Halorhodospira halophila SL1: one gene and its partner. The protein of the gene in region 1 binds, or shares a complex with, the protein of each later gene. Links are inferred from orthologs where the notes say so. Each region holds a gene or a part of one and is shown on either strand. Other genes may lie near its edges. The genes, in order: secA and secY.

Evidence for each region.
Region 2: the proteins of secA (region 1) and secY are in contact, whole or in part, in a crystal structure (PDB 3DIN), measured with the Thermotoga maritima proteins. The link is inferred for Halorhodospira halophila SL1 from one-to-one orthologs. Residues at the interface, in WP_004082002.1 of Thermotoga maritima: Glu261, Ala262, Arg263, Lys300, Ala301, Arg302, Thr303, Ile304, Ile305, Leu323, Tyr324, Asp325, Pro326, Val329, Ser330, Tyr333, Ile336, Lys340, Phe345, Val349, Glu363, Phe364, Tyr374, Ser375, Gly376, Gly377, Glu393, Ile395, Thr482, Ser483; in WP_004081795.1 of Thermotoga maritima: Glu108, Gly109, Glu110, Glu111, Ala236, Glu237, Arg238, Arg239, Ile240, Thr241, Ile242, Gln243, Tyr244, Ala245, Arg246, Arg247, Val248, Thr249, Gly250, Arg251, Arg252, Val253, Tyr254, Gly256, Ala257, Ser258, Thr259, Tyr260, Leu261, Pro262.

The regions. Positions count from the first base shown.
Region 1 is NC_008789.1:2,227,479-2,233,203, reverse strand. The notes cover bases 66-3,384. They hold secA (preprotein translocase subunit SecA), read left to right. Parts: upstream 66-382; coding sequence 383-3,184; downstream 3,185-3,384. Other genes in these bases: argJ (bifunctional glutamate N-acetyltransferase/amino-acid acetyltransferase ArgJ), read left to right, coding at 3,186-3,384; HHAL_RS10245 (DciA family protein), read right to left, coding at 66-234. In the rest of the region: more of HHAL_RS10245, read right to left, coding at 1-65; more of argJ, read left to right, coding at 3,385-4,388; HHAL_RS10230 (Nudix family hydrolase), read left to right, coding at 4,400-5,368; cell division protein ZapD, read right to left, coding at 5,380-5,725. UniProt on the Escherichia coli protein: Required for protein export, interacts with the SecYEG preprotein conducting channel.
Region 2 is NC_008789.1:915,626-924,040, reverse strand. Bases 4,847-7,657 are described here. They hold secY (preprotein translocase subunit SecY), read left to right. Parts: upstream 4,847-5,505; coding sequence 5,506-6,810; downstream 6,811-7,657. Other genes in these bases: rpsK (30S ribosomal protein S11), read left to right, coding at 7,533-7,657; rpsM (30S ribosomal protein S13), read left to right, coding at 7,102-7,461; rpmJ (50S ribosomal protein L36), read left to right, coding at 6,918-7,031; rplO (50S ribosomal protein L15), read left to right, coding at 5,025-5,465; rpmD (50S ribosomal protein L30), read left to right, coding at 4,847-5,024. In the rest of the region: rpsC (30S ribosomal protein S3), read left to right, coding at 1-462; rplP (50S ribosomal protein L16), read left to right, coding at 484-897; rpmC (50S ribosomal protein L29), read left to right, coding at 897-1,100; rpsQ (30S ribosomal protein S17), read left to right, coding at 1,097-1,357; rplN (50S ribosomal protein L14), read left to right, coding at 1,413-1,781; rplX (50S ribosomal protein L24), read left to right, coding at 1,793-2,110; rplE (50S ribosomal protein L5), read left to right, coding at 2,121-2,660; rpsN (30S ribosomal protein S14), read left to right, coding at 2,681-2,986; rpsH (30S ribosomal protein S8), read left to right, coding at 2,998-3,393; rplF (50S ribosomal protein L6), read left to right, coding at 3,409-3,942; rplR (50S ribosomal protein L18), read left to right, coding at 3,958-4,311; rpsE (30S ribosomal protein S5), read left to right, coding at 4,330-4,833; more of rpmD, read left to right, coding at 4,836-4,846; more of rpsK, read left to right, coding at 7,658-7,928; rpsD (30S ribosomal protein S4), read left to right, coding at 7,945-8,415. UniProt on the Escherichia coli protein: The central subunit of the protein translocation channel SecYEG. Consists of two halves formed by TMs 1-5 and 6-10.

The DNA of each region.
Region 1 (5,725 bases):
GCCATCGGCGATCACCACCATCTCTTCCTCGTCCAGGCGGGCCAGTCGCCAGTGGCCGCGTGTCTCCGCCGGCAGGTTGCGCTGTAGCCGCCGGCTGAGCCGCTCCAGGCCGCGGGCGTGGTCGATAACCGCGCGCAGCGGACCGGGGCGCTGCGCCAGGCGCGGGGCGATCCGGTGCAGTTTGCCTTCGCGGCGCGGCGGCCGGGCCGGGTTGAAGCGTTTCGGGTCGGTCATGCGGGTCAGTCTCCGGCCCCGTGGGTACGGATGCAAGGGGCCGCTGGACACCCCCGAGGCCCGATCGGCGCCCGACGCCTTACCCTCCAGCGCCGATTATCTGTATCCTGTTGGACTTGACTTCGCCGGAAATCTGTAATGAGTGCCCATGTTTTCAGCCATCGCCAAACGCGTCTTCGGAACCCGTAACGATCGTGCGCTGAAGCGTCTGCGCAAGCGGATCGAGGCCATCAACGCGCACGAGCCGGAGCTGCAGAAGCTCTCCGACGAGCAGCTCCAGGCCAAGACCGATGCGTTCAAGGCGCGGCTCGCGCAGGGCGAAACCCTCGACGACCTGCTCGAGGAGGCGTTCGCGGTGGTGCGCGAGGCTTCACGGCGGGTGTTGGGACTGCGCCACTTCGATGTCCAGCTGCTCGGCGCGATGGTCCTGCACGACGGCAACATCTCCGAGATGAAGACCGGTGAGGGGAAGACTCTGGTGGCCACCCTGGCGGTCTACCTCAATGCCCTGACCGGTCGCGGTGTCCATGTGGTGACCGTCAACGACTACCTGGCCCGGCGCGACGCCGAGTGGATGGGCCGGCTGTACCGCTTCCTGGGCATGGAGGTGGGTGTGGTGGTGCCGCGCCAGCCCCGCGAGGAGAAGGTCGCCGCCTACCAGGCCGACATCACCTACGGCACCAACAACGAGTTCGGCTTCGACTATCTGCGCGACAACATGGCCTTCCGCAAGGAGGACAAGGTCCAGCGGGACCTGTACTACGCGCTGGTCGACGAGGTCGACTCCATCCTCATCGACGAGGCCCGCACCCCGCTGATCATCTCGGGCCCGGCGGAGCAGGCCGGCGAGCTCTACGAGGCCATGTCCCGCCTGGTGCCCCGCCTGCAGGCGCAGAAGCCCGAGGAGCGCCCCGAGGAGAACCCGGAACTGGGGCCGGGGGATTACTACGTCGATGAGAAGGCTCGCCAGGTCTACCTCACCGAGGGCGGGCACGACCGGGCCGAGGAGCTCCTGCGCGAAGAGGGGCTGATCGGGGAGAACGACTCCCTCTACGACGCTCGCAACATCAACGTGGTCCACCACCTGAACGCGGCGCTGCGGGCCCACACCCTCTACGAGCGCGATGTCCACTACCTGATCCGCGACAACCAGGTGGTCATCGTCGACGAGTTCACCGGCCGCGCCATGCCCGGCCGGCGCTGGTCCGAGGGGTTGCACCAGGCGGTGGAGGCCAAGGAGGGGCTGCCCATCCAGGCCGAGAACCAGACCCTGGCCTCGATCACCTTCCAGAACTACTTCCGCCTCTATGACAAGCTCGCCGGCATGACCGGTACCGCGGATACTGAGGCCTTCGAGTTCCAGCACATCTACGGGCTGGAGGTGCTCTCCATCCCCACCCACCGGCCGATGGTCCGCGACGACGCCCACGATCTGGTCTATCGGACGGCGGACGAGAAGTACGAGGCGATCATCGCCGACATCCGCGACTGCGTGCAGCGCGACCAGCCGGTGCTGGTGGGCACCACCTCCATCGAGGCCTCGGAGCGCCTCTCCAAGGCACTGAAGGACGCCGGCGTGGAGCACAACGTGCTCAACGCCAAGCACAACGAGAGTGAGGCGCAGATCATCGCCGATGCCGGCCGTCCGGGTACCGTCACCATCGCCACCAACATGGCAGGCCGCGGGACGGACATCGTTCTCGGCGGCAACCTGGACCAGGAGCTGGCCGAGCTCGGCGAGGACCCGGATCCCGCCGAGGTCGAGCGGCGCAAGGCCGAGTGGCAGGACCGCCACGACCGGGTGGTCAACGCCGGCGGTCTGCACGTTATCGGCACCGAGCGCCACGAGTCGCGGCGCATCGACAACCAGCTGCGCGGGCGTTCCGGCCGCCAGGGCGACCCGGGCTCGTCGCGTTTCTACCTGTCGCTGGAGGACTCGCTGCTGCGCATCTTCGCCTCCGAGCGCATGTCCGGGATGCTCGAGAAGCTCGGCATGCAGCACGGTGAGGCCATCGAGTCGGGCATGGTTTCGCGGGTGATCGAGAACGCCCAGCGCAAGGTCGAGGCGCACAACTTCGACATGCGCAAGCACCTGCTGGAGTTCGACGACGTCGCCAATGACCAGCGCAAGGTCGTCTACGAGCAGCGCAACGAGCTCCTCGAAGCCGACGATGTCGCCGAGACCGTCGATGCCATCCGCCAGGACGTGGTGGAGAAGGTCATCTCCGAGCACATCCCGCCCGGGTCCATCGACGAGCAGTGGGACGTCCCCGGCCTGGAGCGCACCCTTAAGGAAGAGTTCGGCCAGGAGCTTCCCATCCAGCGCTGGCTCGACGATGAGGACGATCTCCACGAGGAGACCCTGCGCGAGCGCATCCAGGGCGAGATCGAAAAGGCCTACCGGGCCAAGGAGGCCGAGGCCGGTGCCAGTGTGGTGCGTCACTTCGAGAAGGCGGTGATGCTCCAGGTCCTGGACAAGCACTGGAAGGAGCACCTGGCCGCCATGGATTACCTGCGACAGGGGGTGGGGCTGCGCGGCTACGCCCAGCGCAACCCGAAGCAGGAGTTCAAGAAGGACGCCTTCGCCATGTTCCAGGAGATGCTCGAGGGCCTGAAGCGGGACGCCGTCGGCGTGCTGCTGCGCGTCCAGGTTCGTGCCGAGGAGGACGTGGAGGCCGTCGAGGAGCAGCGTCGCCAGGAGGCGGAGCGCATGCAGATGCGCCACGCCGCACCGGCCTCCGCCGCGGCGGGGGCTGTCGCAGCGGGTAGTGGTGCCGCCGGGGCAGCCGCAGCCGAGGGGGACAGCGCGCCGACCGGCGGGGCCCAGCAGCAGTCCGCCGGTGGCCGAGGGCAGGAGACGGTGGCCCGGGAAGGCCCGAAGGTCGGGCGCAACGAGTCGTGCCCCTGCGGCTCCGGCAAGAAGTACAAGCACTGCTGCGGGAAGCTCTAAGATGTCGGGCGAGGAAGCCGTGATCCATCCGGTGCCGGGGTTCCGGCTCGGTACCGTGAGTGCCGGCATCCGCAAGCCGGGGCGGCCTGATCTGGTGGTCATGGCCTTGCCCCCGGAAGGGCGCGCGGCGGGGGTGTTCACCCGCAATCGCTTCCGCGCCGCTCCGGTCCGCATCGCCGAGCGCCACCTGGCTGCGACCGCGCCGCGTTACCTGCTGGTCAATACCGGCTTCGCCAACGCCGGGACCGGCGAGCGCGGCGAGGCCGACGCCCTGGCCTGCTGCCAGGCCCTGGCTGATCAGGCCGGGTGCGTGCTCGAGGCGGTGGTGCCCTTCTCCACCGGCGTGATCGGTGAGCCCCTCCCCGTCGAGCGCGTCACCGCCGGGATCCCCGGGGCCCTGGACGCGCTGGACGAGAACGGCTGGCAGGCCGCCGCGGCGGGGATCCAGACCACCGACACCCGCGACAAGATCGCTAGCTACCAGGTCGACCTCGCCGGCGGGACCTGCACGGTGACCGGGATCGCCAAGGGGGCGGGGATGATCCGCCCGGACATGGCCACCATGCTGGCCTTCGTGGCCACCGACGCCGATCTCTCCGACGCCGCCCTGGATGCCTCTCTGCGCCGTGCCACCGAGCGCTCCTTCAACCGCGTAACGGTGGACGGCGACACCTCCACCAACGACGCCTGTCTGCTGGCCGCCACCGGTCGCGGCCCGCGGGTGCCCGATCACGGCGGCGACTTCGAGCGCTTCCAGGCGGCCGTCGAGGCGGTCTGCATTGACCTGGCGCGGGCCATCGCCGCCGACGGGGAGGGGGCGACGCGGCTGGTGGATGTGGTCGTCGAGGGGGCGCGGGACACCGCCGAGGCGGAGCGGGTGGCGTTCACCGTGGCGGAGTCGCCGCTGGTCAAGACGGCGCTGGCCGCCGCCGACCCCAACTGGGGGCGGATCCTGGCCGCCGTGGGGCGCGCCGGCCTGGACGACCTCGACGTTGATGCCGTGGCGCTCACCATCGGCGATCAGGTGGTTGCCGAGCACGGCGGCGCCGCGGCGGGCTACGACGAAGCGGCCGCCGCGGCGCACCTCTCCGGCTCCGAGGTGAGGCTCGGCATCGAGCTCGGCCGCGGGCCGGCAGCGGCCACCGTGTGGACCTGCGACTTCACGGCGGAGTACGTCCGCATCAACGCCGAGTATCGAACCTGAGCGAGGCCCCGGTGCATACGGCATCGCCCGCCGCGCCGATCCACGTGGCCGCCGCCGTGGTCCGCGGCGAAGACCAGCGCGTACTGGTCCAGTGCCGGCCGGATCACCTCGATCACGGCGGTCTGTGGGAGTTCCCCGGGGGCAAGATTGAGCCCGGTGAGTCGGTCGCCGACGCCTTGGTCCGCGAGCTGGACGAGGAGCTGGGTATCCGTGTCCGTCCGGGGGCGCTGCGCATCCGCGTGCCGTGGGACTACGGCCACCGGCGCGTGGTGCTCCACGTCCTCGATGTGAACGAGTGGACGGGGCGTCCCATCGGCCGCGAGGGCCAGGCGGTGGACTGGCTCACCCCCGAGGCGATGGCCGAGCGGGCCTGGCCCGCCGCCAACTGGCCGATCATCCGTTCGCTGCAGCTCCCCGACCGGTATCTGATCACCCCCGTGGAGCCAGCGGATGCCGATGCCTGGCTGGCCCGACTGGATGCGGCCCTGGCGCGCGGTGTGCGCCTGGTTCAGCTGCGTCGCCCAGATCTCGACGTGGAGGCCTGGGTGCGTCTGGGGCGCGCCCTGCGCCGGCGCTGTGACGCCCACGGTGCGTGGCTGCTAGCCAACGGACCGGCGGAACAGGCCCGGGCGGTGGGCGCCGACGGGGTGCACTGGAGCAGTCGCGTGCTGGCCGAGGGGCCGCAACGCCCGGGGTGGGCGCGGTGGGTGGGCGCTTCTTGCCACAACGGCGACGAGCTGGAGCGCGCCGCCGCCTGCGGGGCCGATTTCGCGCTGTTGTCACCGGTGCAGTGGACGGCCAGCCATCCGGAACAGAGCGGCATGGGGTGGGAGCGTTTCGCCGCCTGGGTGGCCGGGGCGCGCCTGCCGGTCTACGCCCTCGGCGGCGTGGGCCCGGCGGATATCCACCGGGCTCGGGCCTGCGGCGGGCAGGGAGTGGCGGCTATCCGCGGCCTGCTGGCGGAGGCGGGCCGCCGATAGCGGTCGCGGTTTTACAGCGTGCAGCGGGCCAGCCGGAACGACACGTCGGCCCCCACGGGCTCCGGGCGGCTGCGGGTGTCGGGCTGGCGCAGGAAGCGGATGGTGACCAGGTGGCGGTTGCCGCTGATCTCGGGGATGACGCCGTTCTCCATGGGGGCCTGGAGGCGCAGCATCTGGGTGACCCGGCTGTCGTAGGGGGTCCGCTGCTGCCAGGAGCCGCCTTCGGCCACCTCGTCGGCGAAGGCCCCGGCGTCCCGCTGCACGCGCAGCGCGAACGTAACCGCCGCGCGCAGATCGGCGAAACTCTCGAACCAGCGCTGCATGTCGGCTCGCCGCTCGTCGTAGGGGCGGCTCAGC
Region 2 (8,415 bases), 1.3 Mb from region 1 along the record:
GTGATCGGCAAGAAGGGTGAAGACATCGATCGGCTTCGCGGTGAGGTGGCGGCCCGGATGGGGGTGCCGGTACACATCAACATCGAGGAGATCCGCAAGCCGGAGGCCGACAGCAAGCTCGTGGCGGAAAGCATTGCCGGGCAGCTGGAGCGGCGTGTGATGTTCCGGCGGGCCCTGAAGCGGGCCGTCGGCAACGCCCAGCGCGTCGGTGCCCAGGGGATCAAGGTGCAGGTCTCGGGCCGGCTTAACGGCTCGGAGATCGCCCGGACCGAGTGGTATCGCGAGGGCCGCGTGCCGCTGCACACCCTGCGTGCGGACATCGACTACGGCTTCGCCGAGGCGAAGACCACGTACGGTGTGATCGGTGTGAAGGTCTGGATCTTCAAGGGCGAGATCATCGACACCGAAAACGAAGGGGCCCCCGCCGAGCGCGTCAAGCGCGCCGCGGCTGCCCAGGGCTGAGCGGACGGGAGCGCGTAAGCGATGTTACAGCCGAAACGGACCAAGTACCGCAAGAAGCAAAAGGGCCGCTGCTCGGGCCTCGCGACCCGCGGTGATCGCGTGAGCTTCGGCGAGTTCGGCCTCAAGGCAACCACCCGCGGGCCGATCACCTCGCGGCAGATCGAGGCGGCGCGGCGTGCCATCAACCGCTACATCCGCCGGGGCGGCAAGATCTGGATCCGGGTCTTCCCGGATAAGCCGGTCACCGAGAAGCCGCTCGAGGTCCGGATGGGTAAGGGCAAGGGCAACGTGGACCACTGGTGTGAGCCGATCGCGCCCGGGCGCGTCCTCTACGAGCTGGAAGGTGTGTCCGAGGAAGTCGCCCGCGAGGCCTTCCGGCGCGCGGCGGCCAAGCTGCCGGTGAAGACCACCTTCGTGAACCGGACGGTGATGTGATGAAGGCGAGCGAGCTGCGCGAAAAGAAGACCGAAGAACTCGAGAACGAGCTGCTCGAGCGCCGCAAGGAACAGTTCAATCTGCGGATGCAGAAGGCCAGCGGTCAGCTGGCCCGGACCGATCAGCTCGGCAAGGTGCGCCGCGATGTCGCGCGCATCAAGACCGTGCTCAACGAGCGTAAGCGTGCGGAGCGGCAGGCATGAGCGAAGAGAAGAACACCCGCACCGTCAACGGGCGCGTGGTCAGCAGCAAGATGGACAAGACCCTCACCGTGCTGGTCGAGCGCCGCGTGAAGCACCCGCTGTACGGCAAGTTCATCCGGCGGTCGACCAAGCTCCACGCCCACGACGAGGGTAACGAAGGGCGCGAGGGCGACTGGGTCTCCATCCAGGAGTGCCGTCCGCTGTCGAAGAACAAGACCTGGCGGCTGGTGAAGGTGCTGGAGCGGGCCGCGAGCTAAGCACGCGGAAGTGCCCCGCAAGGGGGCGAGCAAGAACAAGAGCGGGTGAAGCGTCATGATCCAGATGGAAAGCCTCCTCAAAGCGGCCGACAACAGCGGCGCCCGGCAGGTGCAGTGCATCAAGGTGCTGGGCGGCTCCAAGCGCCGCTATGCGGGGATTGGTGATATCGTCAAGGTCAGCGTCAAGGACGCGATCCCGCGGGGGCGCGTCAAGAAGGGCGAGGTCTACAACGCTGTAGTCGTCCGCAGCAAGCGGGGCGTGCGCCGGGCCGACGGGTCGCAGATCCGTTTCGACGGGAACGCGGCGGTGCTGCTGAACAACAACCTGCAGCCGATCGGCACGCGTGTCTTTGGCCCCGTGACCCGTGAGCTGCGCAACGAGCGCTTCATGCGGATCATTTCCCTGGCGCCCGAAGTACTGTAGGCGAGGTCATCATGCGCAAGATTCGTACGGGCGACGAGGTTATCGTCATCGCCGGAAAGGACAAGGGGCGTCGTGGCCGGGTCTCCCGGGTCATCCCCGAGAAGGACCGTGTGATCGTGGACAACGTGAACATGGTCAAGCGGCATACGCGCGGGAACCCGATGCAGGGCACCACCGGCGGGATTATCGAGAAAGAGGCACCGATCCACATCTCGAATGTGGCGATCTACAACCCCGAGACGGAGAAAGCCGACCGCGTCGGCGTCCGCCAGGAGGGGGATCGTAAGGTGCGTTATTTCAAGTCGAACCAGCAGCTGATTGACGCCTGAGGGGGCTGGAATGGCGACGTTGCGAAAGGTTTATCGGGAAGAGGTCACCCCGGCCCTCAAAGAGCGCTTCGGGTACCAGAACGTCATGCAGGTGCCCCAGCTGCAGAAGATCGTCATCAACATGGGTCTGGGTGAGGCCACCAAGGACAAGAAGATCCTGGAGGCCGCGCAGGAGGATCTGGCCAAGATCGCCGGGCAGAAGCCAGTGGTGACCCGCGCTCGCAAGTCGGTGGCCGGGTTCAAGATCCGTGAGGGCTGGCCAATCGGCTGCAAGGTGACGCTGCGCCGCGATCGGATGTACGAGTTCCTCGAGCGCTTCATCCACGTGGCCTCCCCGCGGGTCCGCGACTTCCGTGGGTTCTCGCCGCGGTCGTTCGACGGGCGGGGCAACTACAACCTCGGTATCCGGGAGCAACTGATCTTCCCGGAGATCGACTACGACGAAATCGATCGGGTGCGCGGCATGGACATCACCGTGTCCACCACCGCTCGCACCGACGCGGAAGGGAAGGCCCTGCTCGAAGGGTTCGGCTTTCCCTTCCGGACCTGACGTCCAGAGGAGCAGCGCAGATGGCCAAGAACTCCATGGTTGAGCGCGACCGAAAGCGCCGCAAGCTGGCCCAGAAGTACTCCGCCAAGCGCGAGCGGCTCAAGGCGATTATCGAAAGCCCTGAGTCGAGCGTCGAGGAGCGCTTCGAAGCGCAGCTCAAGCTACAGCAGATCCCGCGCAACGCCAGCCCCGTGCGCCAGCGCAACCGCTGCGCCAAGTCGGGCCGGCCGCGGGGGTACTATCGCAAGTTCGGGCTGGCCCGTAATGAGCTGCGTCGGGCGGCCATGAACGGCGAGATCCCGGGCCTGACCCTCTCGAGCTGGTAAGGGGATAGACGATGAGCATGACCGATCCCATTGCCGACATGCTGACCCGGGTACGGAACGCGCACCACGCCGAGAAGGCGGACGTGCGTATGCCGTCCTCGAAGCTCAAGCGGGCGATTGCCGCCGTCCTCCAGGAGGAGGGCTACATCGAGGGTTACCGCGAGGTCGGGGAAGAGAAGAAGCCGGTCCTGGAGGTCACGCTCCGGTACCACGAGGGTCAGCCGGCAATCCGCGAAATCCAGCGTTACAGCCGGCCGGGTCTGCGGGTTTACCGCGGTCGTGACGAGCTGCCGCGCGTGCGCAACGGGCTGGGCACCGCCATCATCTCCACGTCCAAGGGCGTGATGAGCGATGGCCAGGCCCGCGCGCAGGGGCACGGTGGCGAGGTACTCTGCTGGGTCTTCTAGACAGGACGGGCAATCATGTCGAGAGTCGCAAAGGCACCCGTGGAGGTCCCCTCCGGCGTTGAGGTGACGCTCCAGGGCAACGACATTCAGGTCAAGGGCCCCAAGGGCCAGATGGCGTGGAGCTGCCACCGCCTGGTTTCGCTGAACCAGGAAGAAGGCACGCTCACCTTCGAGCCCCGGCAGCAGAGCACCCGTGCGGTGGCGCTGACCGGTACCACGCGGGCCTTGGTGCAGAACATGGTCACCGGCGTCAGCGAGGGCTTCGAGCGCCGCCTCGAGCTCAAGGGCGTCGGCTACCGCGCGCAGGTCCAGGGCAGCACCCTGAACCTGACGCTCGGTTTCTCGCACCCGGTGCACTACGAGATCCCGGAGGGCGTCACGATCGAGTGCCCCTCGCAGACGGAGGTCGTGGTCAAGGGCGCCGACAAGCAGCAGGTTGGCCAGGTGGCCGCCCAGATTCGCGGGTACCGTCCGCCGGAGCCCTACAAGGGCAAGGGCGTGCGCTACGCCGACGAGCGGGTGGTCCTCAAAGAAGCCAAGAAGAAGTAGGCGGTGGGGACGAAGATGGACAAGAAGACAGCACGCATGCGGCGCGCGCGCAAGAGCCGCGGGCGCATCCGCGACGTCGGTGCCTACCGGCTCTCGGTCCACCGCACGCCGCGCCACATCTACGCACAGGTGCAGCAGCCGGACGGCGCCACCACGCTGGCCGCGGCCTCGACGGTGGAGCCCGCCCTGCGTCAGCGCAGCGAGGGGACCGGCAACGTCAGCGCCGCCCAAGAGGTCGGCCGGCTGATCGCCGAGCGCGCCAAGGCGGCCGGTATCGAGCAGGTGGCATTCGACCGTGGCGGCTACCAGTATCACGGCCGTGTGCAGGCGTTGGCCGAGGCCGCGCGCGAAGCCGGACTGAAGTTCTAGGTTAGGGGCTAAGAAGCTATGGCGAACGGTGAACAAACCGGCGCGGACGGGCTCCGCGAGAAGCTGATCACGATCAACCGCGTGGCCAAGGTGGTCCAGGGTGGCCGCCAGTTCGGCTTCACCGCGCTGACCGTGGTCGGCGACGGCGAGGGGCGAGTCGGGTTCGGTTACGGCAAGGCCCGCGAGGTACCCGCAGCGATCCAGAAGGCGATGGAGCGGGCGCGCGGCGGGATGCGCACCGTGCCGCTGGATGGCCCGACTCTGCGCTACCCGGTGACCCATTTCCACGGGTCGAGCAAGGTCTTCATGAAGCCGGCCTCGCCGGGTACCGGCATCATCGCCGGCGGCGCCATGCGCGCGGTCTTCGAGGTGCTCGGCGTGCAGGACGTGCTGGCCAAGTCGGTGGGCTCGCGCAACCCGATCAACGTGGTGCGCGCGACGGTCGACGGGCTGGCCTCGATGGACTCCCCGGAGGCCGTTGCGGCCCGGCGGGGCAAGAGTGTCGAAGAGATTACGGGCTGATCATGGCTAATCAGAAGAAGCTCCAGGTAACGCTGCGGCGCAGCGTCCACGGCCGGCTGCAGAAGCACCGTCAGTGTGTGCGCGGGCTGGGCCTGCGCCGGATGCACCAGACCGTCCTGGTCGACGACACCCCGGAGAATCGCGGGATGATCCGGAAGGTGTCTTATATGCTGGAAGTTCAGGAGGCGTAAATGCGGCTCAATCAACTGTCGCCGAGCGCGGGTAGCCGGCCGGACGCCAAGCGCGCCGGGCGCGGTGCGGGCAGCGGCCTGGGCAAGACCGCCGGGCGCGGCCACAAGGGGCAGCACAGCCGTTCCGGCGGCTTCCATAAGGTCGGCTTCGAAGGCGGCCAGATGCCGTTGCAGCGCCGGGTGCCGAAGTACGGCTTCAGCTCCCAGAAGGGGCTGCGCACCGCGGAGGTCCGCCTCCATGAGATCGCCCGCGTCGACGGCGACACGGTGGACTTGGCGGCCCTTCACAAGGCTGGTGTTGTGCGCAAGAACATGCGCTACGTGAAGGTCATTGCCTCGGGGACCATCGATCGCGCCGTGAGCGTGCGCGGGGTCAAGGTGACCCAGGGCGCCCGCAAGGCGATCGAGGCGGCCGGCGGCCAAGTCGTCGAGGAGGGTTAAGTTGGGACGTCCAGGTGGTGCTGCAGGAGCCCTCGGTGGGATGGGACGTCTCACCGAGGTTCGCCAGCGTCTGCTCTTCGTACTGCTCGCGCTGATCATCTATCGGATCGGTACCCACATCACCATCCCGGGTATCGACCCCGCTGCGCTCGAGCAGATGGTCGACCAGCAACGCGGCACCATCCTGGAGATGTTCAACATGTTCGCCGGCGGGGCGCTGGAGCGGCTGTCCATCTTCGCCCTCGGCGTCATGCCCTACATCTCGGCGGCGATCATCATGCAGCTGCTTACGGCGGTGGTGCCGTCGCTCGAGCGGCTCAAGAAGGAGGGCGAGGCCGGCCGGCGCAAGATCACGCAGTACACGCGTTACGGCACCCTCGGCCTGGCCACCTTCCAGGGTATCGGCATCAGCATCGCGTTGCAGGGGCAGGGCGTGGCCGCCATGCCCGGGCCGGCGTTCGTGTTCATCTCCACGGTGACGCTGGCCACCGGCGTGATCTTCCTGATGTGGCTCGGTGAGCAGATCACCGAGCGAGGCATCGGCAACGGCATCTCGATCATTATCTTCGCCGGCATCGTCGCCGGGCTGCCGGGCGCCCTCGGCGGCACGCTGGAGCTGCAGCGTACCGGTGAGCTGGGCACCGCGACGATCCTGCTGCTGCTCATGATGGCCGCGGCGGTCACCGCCTTCATCGTCTTCGTCGAGCGGGGACAGCGGCGGATCACCGTGCAGTACGCCAAGCGCCAGCAGGGGCGCAAGATGTATGCGGCGCAGCAGAGCCACCTGCCGCTGAAGCTCAACATGGCCGGCGTGATCCCGCCGATCTTCGCCTCCAGCATCATCCTCTTCCCGGCGACGGTCGGGCAGTGGTTCGGCGATGCCGAGGGGCTGGGCTTCATCGGCGACATCGCCGCGACGCTGTCGCCGGGCCAGCCGGTCTACGTGGCCCTGTATGCCGCGGCGATCATCTTCTTCTGCTTCTTCTACACGGCGCTGGTGTTCAACTCGCGGGACACCGCCGACAACCTGAAGAAGTCCGGGGCGTTCATCCCGGGGATCCGTCCCGGTGAGCAGACGTCCCGCTACATCGATCAGGTGCAGAGCCGGCTGACGTTCGTCGGCGCGCTGTACATCACGGCCGTCTGTCTGATGCCGGAGTTCCTGATCCTGTACTGGAACGTGCCGTTCTACTTCGGCGGCACCTCGCTGTTGATCAGCGTCATTGTGGTCATGGACTTCATGGCGCAGCTGCAGTCGCACTTGGTCTCGCACCAGTACGAGCCGCTGATGAAGAAGGCCAATCTCAAGGGGCACACCCGGCCTGGCGGCGGGATGCTGCGCTGAATCGATAAAACTGGCTGCGGGGTGGCACCCAGGCGCGTGGACTGGTATCCTTTCGCGCCTTTGGGTCGCCCGTGAGCGGCCGCGCTCGGATTATTGGAGAGACGACGATGAAAGTCAGGGCATCGGTCAAGCGGGTTTGCCGCAACTGCAAAATCGTGAAGCGGCGCGGGACCGTGCGGGTGATCTGCACGGAGGCCCGGCACAAACAGCGCCAGGGCTGATCTCGGGCCGGATAGCACCGGCGGATCGACCCGGCACCCAACAAGCGCGAATCACGGGAGAGTTGGCCCCATGGCCCGAATCGCAGGAATCAACATACCGACACACAAGCATGCGTGGGTCGCGCTGACCTCGATCTACGGGATCGGCCGCACGCGTGCACTGAGCATCTGCAACGCGGCCGGCGTGCCGCACGACCGACGCGTCCGCGACCTCAACGACGCCGAGGTCGAGGCGCTGCGGCAGGAAGTTGGCAACTACGTCATCGAGGGCGACCTGCGTCGCTCGGTCGCGATGGACATCAAGCGCCTGATGGACCTCGGCTGCTACCGAGGCATGCGGCATCGCCGCGGCCTGCCGGTACGCGGGCAACAGACGCAGACCAACGCGCGTACGCGCAAGGGTCCGCGTCGGGGCCCCGCCAGCCGCTGATCGGGTAGGCAACATTCAACGCGTGGGCCGGATCGGCACCGCGTTCGGAGCGAACACGGGAACAGAGACCTATGGCGAAGGCATCCAGCCGCGGTGGCGGCAAGAAGAAAGTCAAGCGCACAGTCAGTGATGGTGTCGCGCACATCAACGCGACCTTCAACAACACGCTGATCACCATCACCGACCGGCAGGGCAACGCGTTGTCCTGGGCGAGCGCCGGCGGCAGCGGCTTCAAGGGGTCGCGCAAGAGCACGCCCTTCGCTGCCCAGGTGGCGTCGGAGACCGCCGCGCGCGCTGCGCAGGATTACGGTCTCAAGAACGTCGAGGTGCGCGTCAAGGGCCCCGGCCCCGGGCGTGAGTCCGCCGTGCGTGCGCTCAACGCGGTCGGGTACCGGATCACCAACATTTCCGACGTCTCGCCCATCCCGCACAACGGTTGCCGGCCGCCCAAGAAGCGGCGGGTCTGAGGAGGAAGCGCTCGCCATGGCGAAGTATATTGGTCCCAAGTGCAAACTGGCGCGCCGCGAGAAAACCGACCTGTTCCTGAAGAGCGGCGTCCGGTCGATCGACACCAAGTGCAAGCTCGAGCAGCCCCCGGGGCAGCACGGGCAGCGCCGCGGCGGCCGCATGTCCGACTACGGCCTGCAGCTGCGCGAGAAGCAGAAGGTGCGCCGCATGTACGGCATCATGGAGCGGCAGTTCCGTAATTACTACAAGGAAGCCGCCCGCCGTAAGGCCGCCACCGGCACCGCGCTGCTGCAGCTGCTCGAGAGCCGCCTGGATAACGTCTGCTACCGGATGGGCTTTGGCAGCACCCGCGCCGAGGCACGGCAGCTGGTCAATCACCGCGGCGTCCTGGTCAACGGCCGGGTGGTGAACATCCCGTCGTACCAGGTGCAGCCGGGCGACACCGTCTCCGTCAAGGAGAAGGCCAAGAGCCAGCTGCGCATCCAG